Regions from separate parts of the Marinobacter sp. MA genome, predicted to be linked through region 2. Evidence: predicted binding sites of a transcription regulator. Region 2 holds the regulator's gene; each other region holds the start of a gene.
What was found. Region 2 encodes FliA, which starts transcription of late flagellar genes. Its sites were predicted from a motif close to CTAAAGTTTNNNNNNNNNNNGCCGNTAA; they were not measured.
Positions count from the first base shown of each region.

Region 1: NUW46_RS08205 (methyl-accepting chemotaxis protein) is a predicted target of FliA. The motif match lies at 3,330-3,357, and genes of this name have one in related genera.
Region 3: NUW46_RS10265 (methyl-accepting chemotaxis protein) is a predicted target of FliA. The motif match lies at 1,798-1,825, and genes of this name have one in related genera.

Region 1 covers NZ_CP103058.1:1,747,529-1,753,851, reverse strand. Annotated here, with positions in the region: gene NUW46_RS08215 (ketopantoate reductase family protein) at 1-630, shown strand, start outside; gene NUW46_RS08210 (cob(I)yrinic acid a,c-diamide adenosyltransferase) at 650-1,207, shown strand; gene NUW46_RS08205 (methyl-accepting chemotaxis protein) at 1,248-3,278, opposite strand; gene ampE (regulatory signaling modulator protein AmpE) at 3,399-4,286, opposite strand; gene ampD (1,6-anhydro-N-acetylmuramyl-L-alanine amidase AmpD) at 4,287-4,856, opposite strand; gene NUW46_RS08190 (DUF1631 domain-containing protein) at 4,983-6,323, opposite strand, start outside.
Region 2 covers NZ_CP103058.1:2,775,573-2,781,895, reverse strand. Annotated here, with positions in the region: gene flhA (flagellar biosynthesis protein FlhA) at 1-512, shown strand, start outside; gene flhF (flagellar biosynthesis protein FlhF) at 573-1,883, shown strand; gene NUW46_RS12860 (MinD/ParA family protein) at 1,951-2,763, shown strand; gene NUW46_RS12855 (RNA polymerase sigma factor FliA) at 2,795-3,538, shown strand; gene cheY (chemotaxis response regulator CheY) at 3,701-4,084, shown strand; partial or broken gene NUW46_RS12845 (protein phosphatase CheZ) at 4,105-4,805, shown strand; gene NUW46_RS12840 (chemotaxis protein CheW) at 4,822-6,323, shown strand, end outside.
Region 3 covers NZ_CP103058.1:2,202,031-2,208,353, reverse strand. Annotated here, with positions in the region: gene NUW46_RS10275 (hypothetical protein) at 1-26, opposite strand, end outside; gene NUW46_RS10270 (bifunctional GNAT family N-acetyltransferase/carbon-nitrogen hydrolase family protein) at 199-1,719, opposite strand; gene NUW46_RS10265 (methyl-accepting chemotaxis protein) at 1,868-3,754, shown strand; gene NUW46_RS10260 (hypothetical protein) at 3,764-4,678, opposite strand; gene NUW46_RS10255 (PaaI family thioesterase) at 4,905-5,459, shown strand; gene recQ (DNA helicase RecQ) at 5,463-6,323, opposite strand, start outside.

The DNA.
Region 1 (6,323 bases), 1.0 Mb from region 2:
ATTGATACCCCCATCCTGCTTTTCCAGAACGGTCTTGGCAGCCAGCAAGCCGTTGCCGAGCAGTGGCCGGAGCGACCAATCCTGGCCGCAAGCACCACCGAAGGCGCGAACCGACCAGAATCAGGGCTTCTCGTTCACGCCGGTACCGGTGACACCTGGGTAGGCCCGATGACAAGCCCCGCCAAAGCAACGGTCAGAAAAGCCGTTACCATGCTGGCAACCTCCGGCCTGAACATTCATCCGGAGACGGACATCGTCCAACGACTCTGGCAAAAACTCATTATTAACGCCGGCATCAACCCCTACACTGCCATCCTGGACTGCCCCAATGGCAAGATTCTGGATGCCCCCCTGTACCAGAGCACCATCGACCAGCTCTGTCTGGAGCTTTCACAGCTGATGGACGCCGCCGTCAGGATTCGACAGACACCGGACGCGCTACGGGAACGCATCGAGCAGGTAGCACGCAATACCGCCGGCAACACATCATCCATGCGTGCCGATGTTCAACGGGGACGCCGAACCGAGATAGACTTTATAAACGGATACGTGGCGAAACTGGGAAAAGAGCTCGGCATCGAAACTCCGGTGAACCAAATGCTGACCGAACGGGTACAACAACTGTGGTGACGTTAACAGGAGCAGACTGATGGGCAACCGCCTTTCCAAGATTTACACCCGCACCGGCGATGACGGCTCTACGGGCCTGGCCGATGGAAACCGTATTGCCAAGAACGCCCAGCGGGTCGAGGCCATGGGTACCGCTGATGAACTCAACTGCCACATCGGGCTTTTGATCGAGACACTGGACAGCGACGACGAACTGGTGGAAAGCCTGCGCCGTATCCAGCACCATCTATTCGACCTTGGCGGCGAATTTGCCATTCCCGGCAGCCGTGTGATCGGAGACGAACACATTGAATGGTTGGAGGGCACGTTGGACCAGCACAACGAGGGTCTGCCACCACTTAAGAACTTTGTATTGCCAGGCGGTAGCCCCGCTGCCGCCCAGTGTCATCTTGCCCGTGCGGTCTGTCGCCGTGCAGAGCGGGTTGTCGTTGCCCTTGGCCACGAGGATTCCATCAACACCGCATCCCGGCACTACCTGAATCGTCTGTCTGATCTGTTATTCGTCATTGCCCGCGTATTAGCCCGGCGCGAGGGCGGTGAGGAAATTCTCTGGGAACAAAAAAAATCCGGCCTCTAGGGCCGGATTTTTAGTTGTCTCGCTTCAGTTCTGGCGCCAGTCAGACTTTAAAGGCCTCCACCAGACGCTGAAGTGAGGCCGTCAGTTGCGACATTTCCCTCGAGGATCCCAGTGTCTCCTCGGCATTGGCGGCCGTTTTATGGCCCAGTTCACCAATCTGCTCGACACTGGCATTCACGTTTTTCGCAACGGCAGACTGCTCTTCTGCCGCCTGTGCAATCTGGTGGCTCATATCCACGATCACCGAGATGCCTTTGGCGATTCTGTCCAGAGCTTCCGTCACTTCACCAGACTTCTGCACCGTTGTCTCGGTAACATCCCGGCTGTTGGTCATGGCCGACACCGCGTCTTTCACGCCGCTCTGAAGCCGGGAAATCATGCCTTCGATCTCTTCGGTGGATTTATGGGTACGCTGAGAGAGTGAGCGGACCTCATCGGCAACTACCGCAAACCCACGACCCTGTTCACCTGCCCTCGCGGCCTCAATCGCAGCATTCAGGGCCAACAGGTTGGTCTGTTCGGCAATCGCCTTGATCTCTATCAGCACCTGGCTGATGTTGTCGCTGTCCTTGCTGACCCGGTTAATCACTTCCACTGCGCCGGAGATCTCGCCTGCCAGCTTGTTGATGGTTTCTACGGTATCGGCAACGACGCCACGACCGGTCTCGGTGTCCTGCTCGGCGTTGCTGGCGCTGTCTGCCACCCGGTGAGCGCTTTCGGTAACTTCGTGAACCGCCTCGACCATCTGGTTCATGGCTTCGTTGATCTGGCCGCTTTCTTCCATCTGCCGTGCCACGGCTTCGCTGTTGGCCGCCGCAGTATCGTTGACCCGGGTTGCCTGCTGGTCCACATCCGCCGTAGTCCGGCTGACGGAACGGATAAGCTCGGCAATCCGGTCGGTCATGTTATTGAATTCCGTGGTCAGCTCACCCAGTTCGTCGCGATTGCGCAGCATGATGTGGGTGGTCATATCGCCGGCAGCGACGCTGCGAGCCGCTTCGCTGAACCGGTTAATGGCGGTGCGTACAGACATGAAGAAGCCGATATAGAGATAGACCACCACCAGAAGAACAACAACCAGGGCGATGACGATCAGCCGGCGCTGATTGACCTCACTGTTCAGCCGCGCCTGCAGATTCTCGTCGACCACGTTGAAAGCCGCCGCCTTGACCTGATCATAGTGAGCCAGTTGCCCGGACATCAGGTCGTTGTATTCAGTCCAGGGCATTTCCAGGCGCATCGGCGTAATCACGTTCACATCCAGTTGATCCCGAACCACCATCAGGCTCTCATCAACCCGCTGGATGGCATTACCCGCCCGCTCAGCCAAAGCCGGCGATGCCTCAGAGGCCAGGGCCAACGCTGGTGAGAGCAGTGAACTGCGATTGGTCAACTGGTCATAGATTTCGTTCAGCGTTTCGCTCAGCGCATAGCCTACCTGTCCCTCGACCAGGGCATAGATACCGTAGGATTTTGCCTGGCCAATCACGGTGCGGGCTGCCGGCAGTGAGTCGCGGACAAGTCCCAGAATCAACTGATTTTCCCGGGACGCCCCCTGCCCCAGGCCCGAGATTTCAATGGTGGCCGAAAGCAGGGCCTGAGCCTTCTGGACAAATTCCTGGTAATACTTGAACTGCGGATCGAAGTTACCCTGATAGTTGTCTTCAGACCGCAGAGCCTCCCACTCCTGCCGAAGGTCGCTGACCTGCTCGGCCCAGGAGCCAGATGTATCGAAAGAACGCTCCTCGGCAGTCAGGGCCGCCAGCGTATTATCGATCTCACTGGCAGCCTCTTCCGACACCGCCATAATAGCGCTCTCATCCTTGATGATCGCGGGTGAGCGATAATCGCGATAATCCATCGCGGCGTCCACCAGCCGGTCAACCTGCTGAAGCTGCTCAAGCCCCTCGACACCGCGAGTCATGGTCTGTACGGAGCGGTTCAGCTCGGAAATGGCGAGCCAGGACAGCCCACCGATCGGTAACAGGAACAGAATGCTGATGAGACTGAACTTGTAAACCATCGGCAGCCGGTTCATCAGTGCAATGGCGGGATTAATGAGTTGCTTCACAGGGACCCTCGTGCTGGCAAAAAACAACTGAACTCATGTTCTTTTCTTATATTGTCGCCTAAAGTCTTAAAAACTTAAGCATTATTTCTTGTTAAACTGTAATGTTTTATAAAATCCGGCTTAGACAACCCCGGAAATGACCAGCAGAGCGAGCGTGCATATCCAGACCAGCATGCTTCTGTTCAACAAATCCCTTACTGCTCTCAGGCTACGTCCTCCGAACGCTGTCCACTCATCCGGATGAACCCGGGAGAAGCGGGCTGGATCCAGCGCATACCCGGTTAACGACCCGTTGGCCGAAATCATGAGCACCTCCCCGGCTTTTTTGGTCACACCGGTCAGCGTGCGGCGGGTTTCCCGCAGCCAGCCGGCCAGGTCTCCGGCAATTCCGAAGGTCAGGGAAAGAAGCCTGGCAGGGATCCAGCCGGCGAGGTTCGCCAACGCGGAAAAGCGCGGCCTTGCCGGAGCCTGGGGCCACTGATCGGCAAGAGCAACCAGACCGCGGGCTAGAACGGCAAAGCCGATACCACCAACCACGTACCAGAAAGCCACCAGAAAGAAGCGCTGGAACACCGACACCATAAGTGCCTTCGACAGCGAGAGGTGCATGGCCTCGGGAGACACCGCTGCTCCCCGTTCATCGGCCGGCAAAAGATCTTTCACATGATGCCAGGCTGACTGCATATCCCCCCGCTGCCATGCCTCTGCGTAGGCCCGGAGGATCTGTCGCCAGCCAGGCGTTCCCATGAGAACGACCAGAACCAGGAACTCCAGTGGGTAAGCAGCCATTCTCCAGCCGGAGGCGACCAGGAGATATTGCGCAAGCCCGAGCAGAAAGGCCGGTAATAAAACCAGTGCCAGCCCGATACCTATCCCGGACTCACGGCCTGCCCTGACCCGGCTGCCATGCCTGAACCAGCGACGCCAGACCTCGTCACCGGAGAGCAGATCAAGGGAATCCAGACGCCTGCGAACCATGTAAGCCAGCAGAAACACAACAAACACCATTCAGACGTTCCTCCCCGAACCTCTCGCTGCGTGCAGCCCCGCCCGGAAGTACTGCCAGTCGAAGGCCGGCCCCGGATCAGTTTTCCTGCCCGGCGCAATGTCGCAGTGGCCGGTGATACGGTCGGCAGTGATGGCCGGCCAGGCTGCCATAATCAGGTCCGCCACCTCTGCCAACCTACGATACTGTTCAGGGGTGTAAGGGATGTCGTCAGTCCCCTCCAGTTCTATGCCGATGGAGAAATCATTGCATTCGTCCTGACCTTCGAAACACGAACGGCCAGCATGCCAGGCGCGCTCCAGCAGACTGACAAACTGAACCAGAGCACCATCCCGACGAATCAACAGATGGGCGGACACCTGAACGCCCTCGATGGTCTGGAAATATGGGTGCGCGGAGTGATCAAGCCGGTTGCAGAAAAAGTCCTCTATTTCCGGACCGCCAAACTGCCCGGGAGGCAGGCTGATGTTGTGGACGACCAACAGGGAGATGGGCACCCCGTCCGGACGGGGCCCGAAATTTGGCGAGGGACGCCAGCGGGCGAAGGAAATCCGTCCGGTTTCACGAAGCAATCTTGCATCGGTACCGGAATCAGTATGGCGTTCGGCGAAAACGTCTGTATCGGGCAAAGTAATTCCAGATGTATCAGAGGATTACACTCCCTGATTGAATCACAAACTTGCCACGGTTGCTACGAATCAGTCCTTGCGGCTGCTGCGCAGGTTGTCGATGATCGACTCCAGTGCCCGATCAAAGATGAGGCCATCATCGAGCATGCTGATCTTCCCGGCTTCCATGTCGGCAGCGAGTTCCAGACGCAAATACTCGGCCACCTTGGCACCACTGCGGTTGACGAAGATGTACTTGCCAGTGGCTTTGATAAAGGCCGCAAGCTTGCAGCGCACCTTGGTTTCGTCTCGGGTTAGCTCAATCCATGAACCAACTCGCAAGCTTTCCGCCTTTTCCAGCCATTGCGGCGATATCTGAGCCGGATCCGCAGTCTCTGCCATCCCCGCTTTTTCCTCTGGCGCCTCGTTGGCCAGCCCAGAGGCTGCCTGCTCGGGCTCGGCCGGCGCCGGGGTCTGCTTCAACCCCTCGTCTGGCGCCGGAGGAGCCACAGGCGCTTGCAGCGAGCGCTCGGGCTCTGGCTCGGGCAAGTCTTCAGGCTCCGCCAAAGGTTCGGGACGGGACGGCGCGGTCACCAGCCGCTGGAAAACGTCTACGTGGGCCAGTTCCAGGTCACGAATGGCCGCATCGGTGGCAAACGGGTCCCAGGAAATTTCCTGGAGGGCCTTGCGAAGGTCATCCACAATGGCTGGAATCGCACGGAGAAGCTCCCCACGGGTAGAGTCATTGATCGGGCGAGGGTCGACACTCCACACCAGCTGCTCGGTGAGATTCCGGGCGTGTTGCCAGCGGTCGCTTTCCTCACCTTCACGGAGAACCACCCATTGCAGATATTTGGCCCATGCTTCGTTCAGGAGCCCGACAACCGGCTCGGGAATGTCCCGTTGCTCCATCAGTTCCTGTAACAATCCGTCCGCCGCCTGAGAGGCACGCTCCTGCCGGGCTCGACCCTCTTCTGCATCCCGCAGGCGTTGCTCCACGAGCTCACGACGTCTGCGGTCGAGATCCATGAAGTGGCTGAAGTCTTTGAGCAGCTCTTCGAACAAACTGACGTCGGTAGTGAACTCGCCCAGCACCCTGTCCACAACCGATTCGATTTTTTCCCTGAGCGGGTCCCTCTGGCCGGCCTTTTTTTCGGTCCAGCCGATGGCTGACAGCGCCAGTTCGTTAAGCAGCTTACGGACCGGGTGACCGCCGCGATTGAAGAAGTTCTTGTCGCTCAGTGCCACCTTGAGCACCGGAATCTGCAGGCGACCAATCAACGCCTTCATCACAGGATGCAGCTGACGATCCTCAAGGATGAAGTCGAACAACATGGAAACCAGGTTGATCACATCACTGTCTACCTGACCCACGTGCAGACTTTTGCCATCACCTGAGCGCAGGATCGGCTGAAGCTGCTCGTTCAGCGG
Region 2 (6,323 bases):
TTTCCATCAGCCTGCTCCTGAAGGTCTTGCAGAACCTGCTGAAGGAGGAAGTGCCGATCCGGGATATGCGGTCCATTGCCGAGGCCATCGTGAATGTTCATCCGAAGAGTCAGGATCCCAAGCTGCTGACCACGGTAGCCCGGCAGTCCCTGCGCCGGATGATTGTCCAGAGCATCTGCGGCAACGAATCAGAGATACCGGTGATCACCCTGGATCCGGACTTGGAACAGTTATTGCTGAAGTCTGTTCAGCAGAGTCAACAATCCGGCGGTCAGGAAGACATTGGCCTGGTTCTGGAGCCGAATATGGTTGAGAAGCTCCAGCGATCGCTTCAGGAGAGCGTCCAGCGCCAGGAAATGCTTGGCAAACCGGCCATTCTGCTGGTGTCCGGGCCACTGCGGCCGGTCCTGGCGAAGTTTGCCAGCTATGGGGTAGAGCGACTGCACGTGCTCTCGTACCAGGAAATTCCGGATAACAAACAGATTACGATCGTGGCGTCCGTTGGCCAGTAACGGCGCGGATGACAGAGCGGACAGCGCCGGCACGGCGTTGCCGGTGGAGGAAGAGGCATCATGAAAGTAAAACGGTTTTTTGCTCAGACCATGGCAGAGGCGCTGAAACAGGTCAGTGAACAGATGGGGCCGGATGCCGTGATTCTTTCCAACCGTCGGGTCGACGGTGGTGTCGAAATCGTGACGGCGCTGGACTATGACGAAAACATGGCGCGCCAGCGCCTGGGCAACCAGGCCGAAGAAGCCACCAACGGATCCCGCCTGGCAGAAATGCAGGCTGACCAGCATCGTCGTCTCGAGGATGAATTGAGCCGATCCCGTGACCGCATCCGTGAAGTCAGGGAAAAGCGTGCCTCCCAGGGAGCCGGCTACTCAGGTCCGTCGTTTGTTGCTGTTCAGGAAACGGTCGGCGGCGATTTCGGTGATAGTGTGGCTGAGCCCCAGGCGCCGAAGGATGTCTATTCTGATGAACTCGCACAGATGCGTGCCGAGATCAGCTCCCTCAGGGATATGATGCAGGGTGGTCGCTCGCAGCCGGACTCTGTGGTTTCGACAAACACGGCTGTTCAGCAAAGGCTGGCCGAGCGCCTGCAGGAATTCGGCCTGGGCAGCGAGCTGGCAGGGTCAATTTCCCGTCGCCATAAGGCAGGGCGACTGGAAGATGGTTGGAAGCAGTCCCTGAAAATGCTGTGCACCGGCGTCCGGACCTCTCGCATGGAGTGGCTTGATGAGGGGGGCGCCTATGCGCTGGTGGGTCCTACCGGTTCCGGCAAGACCACCACGATTGGAAAGCTGGCGGCGCGGTATGTGCTCAAGCATGGCTCCGACTCCCTGGCTCTGGTCACCACCGATCGATACCGGGTGGCGGCGCACGAGCAGTTGTTCGTGTTCGGTCGTATCCTGAATGTGCCGGTTCGGGTGGTGGATGAGACTCACAGCCTGGACGATATTCTGGACGAGCTGTCAGACCGTCACCTGGTTCTGATTGATACTGCCGGGCTGACAAGTTCGGATAAAGGTTATCAGGAACAGCTGGCCGAACTGGCTCGCAGCCATCACAATGTCAAAACGCATCTGGTCGTCTCGGCAACCAGTCAGCCGCGCATCATGAAATCCGTCTGGCATTGCTATAAGATGGCAAATCTTGCGGGCTGTGTGATGACCAAGATCGATGAGGCCCTCACATTGGGTGAGTCCCTCGGTTTTGTCATGGAAACCGGTCTGCCGGTAGCCTACTACACAGACGGGCAGAAGATTCCTGAAGATCTGCACCACGCAGAAGCTGTTCCGCTGGTGCGGCTGGCCGTGGATCGGCTTAAAACACTCCAGCAACAGCAGGCGGTCGCAGAGGGCCTGAAAGAGCACGCCTGAGACCGGACAGATTGACAGCAGGCGTCGGAAACGCACCGGCGAAACGTGGCAAGAGACAAAAAACAGTATGAGCAGAGCACATCCGGTACAGGTGATTGCAGTTTCCGGCGGTAAAGGTGGAGTCGGCAAGAGTAACGTGTCGGTCAACCTCGGAATTGCCCTGGCGCAGAAAGGCCGGAGAGTGGTGCTGCTCGACGCCGATCTTGGGCTCGCCAACATCGACGTATTGCTGGGCATCACCGCCAACCGTAACCTTCAGGATGTTCTGGCAGGCGACTGTGACCTCAAGGACGTTCTGGTAAATGGTCCCGGCGGCATAAAGATCGTTCCTGCCTCGTCAGGTACCCAGCGGATGACCCAGCTCAGTCCCATGGAGCATGCCGGGCTTATTAATGCGTTCAGCGAGCTGGGGGATCAGATCGATGTCCTGATCGTCGACACCGCCGCCGGTATCTCCGAATCGGTGGTCAGCTTTCTCAGGGCGTCCCAGGAGTTACTGTTGGTTGTGTGTGACGAACCCACGTCCATCACCGATGCCTACGCCCTGATCAAGCTGATGAACCGGGATTATGGAACCAATCGTTTCCGCATTCTTGCCAACCAGGTGCGGAATGAGCAGGAAGGCCGGCATCTGTTCGAAAAACTGACTCGGGTCACCGAGCGCTTCCTCGATGTGGCACTACAATATGTCGGTATAGTCCCCTACGATGAGGCAGTGAAGAAAGCAGTCCAGAGACAGAGGGCAGTGCTGGATGCCTATCCCAGAGCGAAAGCCTCCCTGGCCATCAAGTCTCTGGCCGACAAGGTAGACAGCTGGCCGTTGCCGTCCTCACCCCGTGGACATCTGGAATTCTTTGTGGAGCGGCTCGTCGAAGTCTGAATCGGATCCAGTCAAACAAGAAACCGGATACATGACATTGGCGAAAAACCTCGGAATCTATAACCAGTCCGGTGCGCAGAAAGCATCTCAGCTTGTTGAGCAACACGCGCCGCTGGTCAAGAAAATCGCCCTCCATTTGATGGCCCGCCTGCCGGCTTCCGTTCAGCTTGAAGATCTTATGCAGGCCGGCATGATTGGCCTGCTTGAGGCTGCCCAGCGATACAGTTCCACCAAAGGAGCCACCTTCGAGACCTACGCCGGTATCCGGATTCGTGGGGCGATGGTCGATGAAATCCGCAAGGGCGACTGGGTTCCCCGCTCCGTGCATCGAAACGCCCGTCGCATTTCCCAGGCCATCAAGGCTGTGGAAGACCGGCTTGGCCGGGAAGCCCAGGATCAGGAAGTGGCCGAGGAGCTGGGCATGGAGCTTGCGGAGTATCATTCCTATCTTTCCGATTCCAACAGTGGCCGACTTTTTAGCCTCGATGAGCTCAATGAATCCGGAGAGCTGCCGATAGAACAGACAGAGACGCAGGATAACCCTCTGGAGGGGTTGTCCTCCGATGCCTTCCGGCGGAGCCTGGCTGAGGCCATTGAAGACCTGCCGGAGCGGGAAAAACTGGTTCTGAGCCTTTATTACCAGGAAGAGCTGAACCTCAAGGAAATAGGCGCCGTGCTGGGCGTCAGCGAGAGCAGGGTCAGCCAGATTCACAGCCAGGCTGCCTTGCGCCTTCGGGGGCGGTTGTCGGATTGGCGCCAGGAACCGGACAGCTGATTGCGTTCAGTCTGTGTCTGCGAAGGGGCAGTCTGTAGTTTTTGGTAACCGATGCTTTACAACGGAAGCAAAGGTCTGACAATAAGCGGTTTAAACAGCGGCCTGCTAGACTTTGAACGCGAAGGTCAAACGAATTCCGGGTGTTACTAACTGGAGGTCCCATTGGACAAAAACATGAAAATCCTCATTGTGGATGATTTCTCCACAATGCGACGGATCATCAAAAACCTGCTGCGTGATCTGGGCTTCACCAACACCGATGAAGCAGACGATGGCAACACAGCCTTGCCGATGCTGAAGAGCGGCAAATACGACTTTCTGGTCACCGACTGGAACATGCCGGGCATGTCCGGGTTCGATCTTCTGAAGGCTGTCCGGGCTGACGAGAATCTGAAAACCCTGCCGGTATTGATGGTAACGGCTGAGGCGAAGCGCGACCAGATTGTTGCCGCGGCTCAGGCGGGCGTGAACGGCTACGTTGTCAAACCGTTCACTGCCGCTGTGCTCAAGGAAAAGATTGAGAAAATCTTTGAAAGAATCCAGTAACCAGAGGTCGGATGGCTCTCATGAGCGATAGCAAAAAGAACCATCGGGGCCTTGAGCCGGAGGTGACCGAAAAGCTCCAGCGGCAGGCAGCAGAGCTGGCAGAGAGTGTTGATGCCGGTGATTATGCCAAAGCCATGACCCTGATCAATGAACTCAGCGAGGTCAGGGATCAAAGTCTGTACCGCGAGGTAGGGCGATTGACCCGGAGCCTGCACGAAGCCATCCGGAACTTCCAGATTGACCCCCGGAACGCGGAACAGCAGGAAGCGCTGTCGAAGATGACAGACGCCTCCGATCGCCTCGAATACGTTGTGCAGATGACCGGCGAAGCGGCCAACCGCACCATGGACCTGGTTGAGGAAACCATGCCGGTGGCCAACGCGTTTCGTGAAGAAGCGGCCTCCTTGCGGGACGAATGGCAACGTCTGCGTCGTCGGGAGATGCAGCCGGCGGAGTTCCGGGAACTGTACGGCCGTATTGATCGCTTTTTTGTCAGCACAGCCAGCGACGCTGACACCATGTACAACAATCTTTCGGAAATTCTGCTTGCTCAGGATTATCAGGGATTTGACACCGCCCTTAAGCACCGCCCTGGTGATGAGGAGCAGCTCTGCGATTGAGAGGGAAGTCAGACCGGGCCCAGATCAAGGCCGATGAGCGTGAAGATGTAGTTTCGGGACAGGATGACGTTGACGACCTGTTGTCCAGTCTCGGTTTCTGAACAAAGAGGGTAACGCATGGCGTTTGATGCTGATGAAGAGATTTTGCAGGACTTCCTGGTAGAAGCCGGTGAAATTCTCGAAAAGCTGTCAGAGCAGTTGGTAGATCTTGAGCAACATCCTGACGACAGTGATCTGCTCAACGCCATTTTCCGTGGCTTTCACACCGTTAAAGGCGGCGCGGGCTTCCTTCAGCTTGAAGCGCTGGTAAATTGCTGCCACTCCGCCGAGAACGTTTTCGATACCCTGCGCAATCACAAGCGTAAGGTGGACTCCGAACTGATGGACGTGGTTCTGGAGGCCCTGGATAACGTTAATGCCATGTTTGAAGAGGTTCGCAATCACGAGGAACCAACACCGGCTCCGGACGAACTGATTGCCCGCCTCGATGCCCTGGCCCTGCCAGAGGGTGAGGGAGCGCCTGTCGCCGACCCTCAGCCGGAACACGAAGAGAATGAACCGTCGGAGGATGGCGGCGACATCACCGACGACGAATTCGAACGGCTTCTGGATGCCTTGCAGGACGAAAAGAGCGAAGAACAGGCACCGGCTTCAGACTCCGGAGCGTCTTCCGGTGACCGGGAGGGTTCCGGAGATGACGAGATAACCGACGACGAGTTCGAGGCGCTGCTCGACCAGCTGCACGGAAAAGGGCAGTTTGCCGGCGCACCTGCGGGCGAGGACGATGCTGTCAGCAAAGAAGAAAAGCCGGCGGCCAAGGCAGAAGGCGGTGGCAGCGACGATCTGATCACCGACGACGAATTCGAAAAACTGCTGGACGATCTCCATGGCAAGGGTGGAAGCCCGACTGCCGGCGGAGAGTCCTCCACTCCGAAAAAGCCCGCGGGTGCGAAGGAGCCTTCAGCGCCGAAAGAGCCGTCAGCGCCGAAAGAGCCCTCAGCGCCCAAAGAGCCAGCCAAGCCAAAAGCAGAGGCACCGAAGCCCGGGAAGCCGGAGACCAAAGGCGCTGCCACCCCTGCGATGCCCGCCCGCGAACACGCGCCCTCGGCTGAAACAACGGTGCGTGTTGACACCAAGCGTCTCGACGACATCATGAACATGGTGGGTGAACTGGTGCTGGTGCGTAACCGCTTGCAGCGTCTGGGCGCGGAAAGCGAAGACGAACACATGCACAAAGCCGTGTCCAACCTGGATGTGGTCACCACCGACCTCCAGTCTGCCGTCATGCAGACCCGTATGCAGCCGATCAAGAAGGTGTTCGGCCGGTTCCCCCGGGTTGTGCGTGACCTGGCCCGGAACCTCAAGAAAGAGGTCAACCTGGTGATGCACGGTGAAGACACCGATCTGGACAAGAATCTGGTCGAAGCGCTGTCTGATCCGCTGGTTCACCTGGTGCGAAACTCGGTCGATCACGGGATCGAAGCCCCGGAAGTGCGCGAGAAAGCAGGTAAGCCACGCCAGGGTACGGTAACCCTGTCTGCCGAACAGGAGGGGGATCATATCCTGCTGTTCATCGAGGATGATGGCGCCGGTATGGATCCGGAAGTGCTCCGTCGCAA
Region 3 (6,323 bases), 570 kb from region 2:
ACAAGATCCGGCAATGCTTCGTTCATGAATCAGCTTCTCTGGTGATGTCCGTATCCACAGCAACCTGTCTCATGGGGAGACAGGCTGGATATTGATTAAACAATAGACACTGGACTTTGGTTTTGCAACGCCATCAGTGCCATACGCTCCACCGCTAAGGCAGTTTTTTAACAATCTTTTACGGCAGATCAGGCCAGTTTACTTTGTTTTCAGCTCGTACATATCAACGCGGCGATCTTTCAGGTTAGTGACAGACCCCTCGTTGCGGACCAGCTTCAACTTTTCCAGGTCCATATCGGAGAACATGATCATCTCCGTATTGGGCGTGGTTTCGGCCATCACCGCATCGTGGGGGAAGGCGAAATCCGATGGCGAGAATACGGAGGACTGCGCGTACTGGACGTCCAGGTTCTCGACTTTCGGCAAGTTGCCCACGCTGCCGGTGATTACGACATAACACTCGTTTTCGATCGCCCGCGCCTGTGCACACTGGCGAACCCGCAAGTAGCCATTCTTGGTGTCGGTCCAGAAGGGCACCATGATGATATCGACTTCCTGGCTGGCAGCAATTCGCCCCAGCTCCGGGAATTCGATGTCGTAGCAGATCATGATGGCGACCCGGCCGGCGTCGGTTTCGAAGACCTCGAACTGGTTGCCACCTTCAATAACCCAGTCGCGCCGTTCATGGGGTGTAATGTGAACCTTGCGCTGCTCGTCGACTCGGCCATCCCGGTGGCAGAGGTAGGAAACGTTGTACACCCGGTCATTTTCGATCAACGGCATGGAGCCCGTGATGATGTTGATGTTGTAGCTCACCGCCATTTCGGACATTTCTTCTTTGAACTGCTGCGTAAACCCGGCGAGGAAGCGAATGGCGCGGGTCTGGTCCATCTGGTCCGTAAGCCCCATCAGCGGCGCGTTGAAGAATTCCGGGAAGATCGCGAAGTCACTCTTGTAATCAGACAACGCATCCACGAAGTATTCCACCTGCTTTAGAACTTCTTCAACGGAGGTGAATTCCCGCATCTGCCACTGAACGGCACCAAGCCTCACCTGTGTCTTCTTGACGCTGAGGACCGGAGAAGGCGGGGTGTAAAGGATGTTGCGCCACTCCAACAGGGTGGCGTAGCCCATCGATTTCTCATCCTCTGGCAGGTATTTATGCATCAGCCGGGTGACCTGGAAATCATTGGAAAGCTGGAAGCTCAGGATCGGATCGTAGATTTCCTTGCGATCCACGCGCTGTATGTACTCCTCGGGGGAATACTGCTCGGCATACTTGAAGTAGTTGGGTATGCGGCCGCCAGCCAGGATGCCCCTGAGGTTCATGGAGCGGCAGAGTTCTTTCCGGGCCTCATAGAGACGACGCCCGAGCCGGTAACCCCGGTAATCCGGGTGAATAAAAACATCCAGACCGTAAAGCGAATCGCCATTGGCGTTGTGCCAGATCTTCTCGTTGCGAAGGATCAGGTCATCGTAGGTATGGGGGTTGCTGAATCGGTCGTATTTTACGGAAACCGTCAGCGCAACTGCCACCAGCTGGCCACTTTCCTCAATGCAGATCTGGCCGTCCGGAAACTGTTCCACCAGCGCCTTGATCGTGTCCTTGGGCCAGGCGCCTCCGATGTCGTCGTAAACGCGGTCCATAAGCTTTTGAAGCTGTTCGTAATCTTCAAGCTTCAGGTTCCGGAGGTTGAGGTGCAGTTCTTCATGGGCCATTCAGTTCGGCTCCCGTTCGTTATGGAGTAGGACAAGCTCGGCATTTGCGTCAATACTTGGAAAGTTTAACAGAAGCCGCTAAAGACTTCGCACCGCAGGCCGAAAGACAAATTAACGAATATCAATTTTCATTGCCGAGGATTTGACCGTGCAGCTGACATTCGGGCAAAAGCTCCTGACTGCTTTCGGTATTCTGTTGCTGTTGGTTATGGGGGCTTTCACCCTCTCTGGCGATTTACGGCTGCAGAACACCACGAAAACCTATGTAGACGCGCTGATTGACGACACAGTGCAGCAAAGTACCTCAAGCATTGCCGAATGGCTCAATACCCGGCTGGTGATGACCGAAGCCACTGCCAAAGCGTTGGAAAGCGTCAAGAATGATGAAGAGGCGCGTGTTGTGCTCCAGGCCATTACGACCGGTGGAGGGTTTCGCGATGTGTATGTGGGCCGCACCGACGGCTACATGCTGATGAAATCGCCGGAAGCCAATGCAACCCTGCCGTCTGATTACGACCCCCGCGAACGTCCCTGGTACAAGAAGGCCATGAGCCTTGGAAGCGCTTCATTTACCGAACCGTACCAGGACGCCAGCACCAGCGACATGATTATCTCCACGCTTGCGCCTGTGAAGCGCGGTGAGTACGAAGGCGTGGCCGGCGCAGATATCGGTCTGGGCGCAATCGCGGAAACCCTCTCGACTGTAACCCTGGCGGATACCGGCTACGCCGCCCTGATCAACGAACGTGGAACCGTTCTGTTCCACCCTCAGCAGGCGCTTGTGGGCAAGAACATCAGTGCTCTGACTGGCGGCAGCCCGGACCTCGGCGGGGCTGCCCACGAATACTCCAATGAGGAGGGGAACTGGGAGGCCAGCTTCCATCCAATCAGCGATGCCCGCGGCGTGGAGTGGTATCTGGGCACTTTTGTGAATGCAGACAAGATCAACGCGCCGGTTCAGAGTGCCCGCATGACCGGTCTGATCATGGCGGTCATTGGCCTGATCGTTTCACTGGTAATCCTGCATCTGGGCATCAAGGTGCTCATGGCGCCAGTTCGTCGTCTGAACAAGGCCATGGGAGACATCGGTAGCGGCGATGCGGACCTTACACAGCGCCTGGACGACAGTGCGAAAGATGAATTTGGAGAGCTGGCCAGAAGCTTCAACCGGTTTGTCGAGAATATCCAGAACGTAGTCCGGGACGTACAGCAGGGCAGTGCGGAGCTGGGCCAGAATGTCAGTTCCCTGAGAGACACAGCCAGCACCAGCCGTTCAAGCGTGGAGAGCCAGCAGGTCGAGATCGACATGGTGGCAACCGCCATCAACGAAATGTCGGCGGCCGCAGGCGAAATCGCACAGAACGCCCAACAGACAGCCGACGCCGCCAATACTGCCGACGGCGACAGCCGGGCATCGCTTGAGACCGTCGCCGCCTCCCGGGATGCGGTGCAGAAGCTCTCGAGGGAGGTCAACGCGGCGGCTGAAGTCATCGACACACTCGGCAAGGATGTCGCTTCAATCACGACGGTCCTGGAAGTGATTCAGGGCATTGCCGAACAAACCAACCTGCTTGCGCTGAATGCTGCCATTGAAGCTGCACGGGCCGGTGAAGCAGGGCGGGGCTTTGCGGTGGTGGCCGACGAGGTGCGCAACCTTGCCCAACGCACCCAATCCAGCACCGAGGAAATCAACTACATGATCGAGCGTCTGCAGAAAGGCGCTAACGATGCGGTTGATGTAATGAAAGCGTCAACTGCGGTTTCCAGTGTCAGCATGGAAAAAGCCCAGGATGCCATGGAGGCGCTGAACCGGATTGCCGAGGCTATCACTTCCATCAGCCAGATGACGTCGCAGATTGCCACGGCCTCCGAAGAACAGACGTCGGTGACCGAGGAGCTGAATTCATCGATTACAAGAATCGCGGATCAGGGTCAGGAAGCGGCCGCCGCAGCCACGGAAAATGACGTTTACAGCGGGCAGATAGAGAGCATTGGCAAGGCCCTGAACCAGAACGTCTCCCGGTTCCGGGTATAGCAGGAAAACCTAGCGGCTGAGGACCTCGAGACGCCGGCGCAGATTCTCAAGGGTGCTGCGCCCTATGTATCGGGATTCCTCACTCAGGAACGGGTTATCCAGGGCAATTACCCGGCGTTGGCTCAGGTTGAGCTCCTTGACGGCACGGGAGTAGTAGCGCTTCAGGAACTCGCTGAAACTCCCATCATGGATGGCGCGCTCAATGCCCAGCTGCAGGCGATGAGCGGTCTCCTGGTCGTCTGGGCCAACGAACAGATAGGACGGCATGGGGTAGGCGATCAGGAGATTGGGCTCGATCACCAGGTTGGGATCCTGCTCCATTTCCAGGTCGTACAGGACTTCGCTGACGCCGCGGGCGAAACAATCAAAGCGTTCGTTACGGAGCATCCCGAACAGTATTTCGTATCGCGAGTGTGTCACCACCGGAATGCCATTTGCCTCTAGTACCGGTGTGTCTGGCCAGTGCGAGCCTTGACCGATCCAGATCTGGCTGGCTCGGAAATCATCCAGACTCTTTATGTCGGCGAACTTGGGCAGAGATTGCGGCAACACCACGCAGACGCGAAAGCCGAGAAGGCCACCATCAACCGGGAAGGGGATCGCAGTCAGAAACTCTTCCCGCTCGGCCGAGGTGGCTACATTGGCGATATCAACCAGGCGAGACTGGCCATCTGCCAGTTCGCGGAGCACGCGCCCCTGACTCAGTTCTTCACTGCGAATAACCCGGGAGTCGCCATATTCCGGCGTTTTCTCTAATGCAAGCTCGACGAGCGCACGAATAGCCGGGCTGTCATAATTCCTATACCAGAGAACATAATCACGACTGGCTGCCCCAGTAATGCCGGACGTTGAGGTTGAGGCTGCGATGGGGGCCACTTCAAGGCACAGACCGAGCAGAGCGAGGAAGATGGCCAGTTTGGGCAACCGGAACAAGTTCCTGAATGCGGGCAGAGAACATTCCAAATCAGAAATCCTTTCTTAATACTGGAAAAACCGGCAAAAAAGCAGCCGTAATTCAGGCAGCCACCCTCACTTTAGAACATAAATTCAAAAATAAATCGGACGATGTCCAAAAAAATTGTAAAAGATTCTTGCGGCTGCCAGAGACCATTGTAATCATCGGCTTCGACCAAGAAATCGGAGCAAGTGAATGGCAATTATCGACAACCTTATCGGCGCCACTGGCCAGTGGGTCGCCAGCACAGACCCAAAGGCTACCCTGGTCAGCCCACTGGCCTGGCTAAAGAAAACCGGCGGTTATGCGGCGGTAAACAAGATCATAGGCCTGTCCATACCCTTTGCGCCGCGGAACAACTTCAGTGTTGAAGAAGTAAGGCCGGGCTATGTGCGGGCAAAAATCCGGCTCAAAGGCAACAAGAACCACTTTGGAAGCCTGTATGCCGGCGCCTATTTTCTGGTGGCTGAAATTCCCGGTGGCGTCCTGACGCTGTTTGACCTGGGCCCTGCGTACACCCCGATCCTCAAGGAAATGACCCTGCAATTCCTGCAACCGGCCAATAGTGATGTCACCGTGGAGTTTACGCTGCCGTCGGAAACCGTCGCGGGCATCCTTGCAGACGCCGACGAAACCGGCCGGGCCAAGTTCACCCTGGAAGGGACACTGAAAGACGAGGAGGGCAACCATGTGGCTACCTCCATCGCTCATTACCGGGTACGTAAGAAAGGCTTTAAAGCAGAGGCTTGAGGATCAGACCGGATCAAGGCCGGCAATGGCTTCCAGAAAGATCTCGCCGTATTTTTCAAGCTTGGCAGCCCCCACGCCGCTGACTTCGGCCAGCTCTTCAAGGGTGCGGGGCTTGCGCTCAAGCATTCCGAACAGGGTCGTGTCATGAAAAATGACGTAAGGAGGCACGCCCTGTTTGTCAGCCAACTCCTTGCGGCAGGCCCGCAGGGCGTCCCAGCCGGCCTGATCCGTTATCTGGTCTTTAACCGGAGCGCTTGAGCGGCCACCGGAGGCCCGGCCTGCTGCCTTCTTGACCACCGGATCCTTACGCAGCTCAATGGTTTGCCGACCTTTCAGCAGCGGGCGGCATTCTTCTGTAAGCTGAAGTGCGCCATAGCCCTCCGGATCTGCCCGCAAATAGCCGTTGGCGACCAGTTGGCGGAAGACAGATTTCCATTCGTTGGCGCTGAGCTCTGTGCCAATGCCGTAGGTGGAAACCTGATGATGGCCGGCCTGCAGAATCCGCTCGTTCTCTGAGCCACGAAGCACGTCGATCAGGTAGCTCACACCGAAGCGTTGCCCGGTGCGGAACACACAGGACAGCGCTTTCTGGACGGCCACTGTTCCATCCCAGGTTTCCGGAGGATTCAGGCAGGTGTCGCAATTGCCGCAGGGCCGCTCCAGTTCGTCCCCGAAATACCGCAGTAAAACCTGACGACGGCAACTGGTGACCTCGCAGAGACCGAGCATGGCGTCGAGCTTCTGGCGCTCCACCCGTTTGAAATGGTCGTTGCCCTGGGAACTTTCCAACATTTGCCGCAGTTTGATCACATCCTGCAGGCCATACACCATCCAGGCCGTCGAAGGCTTGCCGTCCCGTCCGGC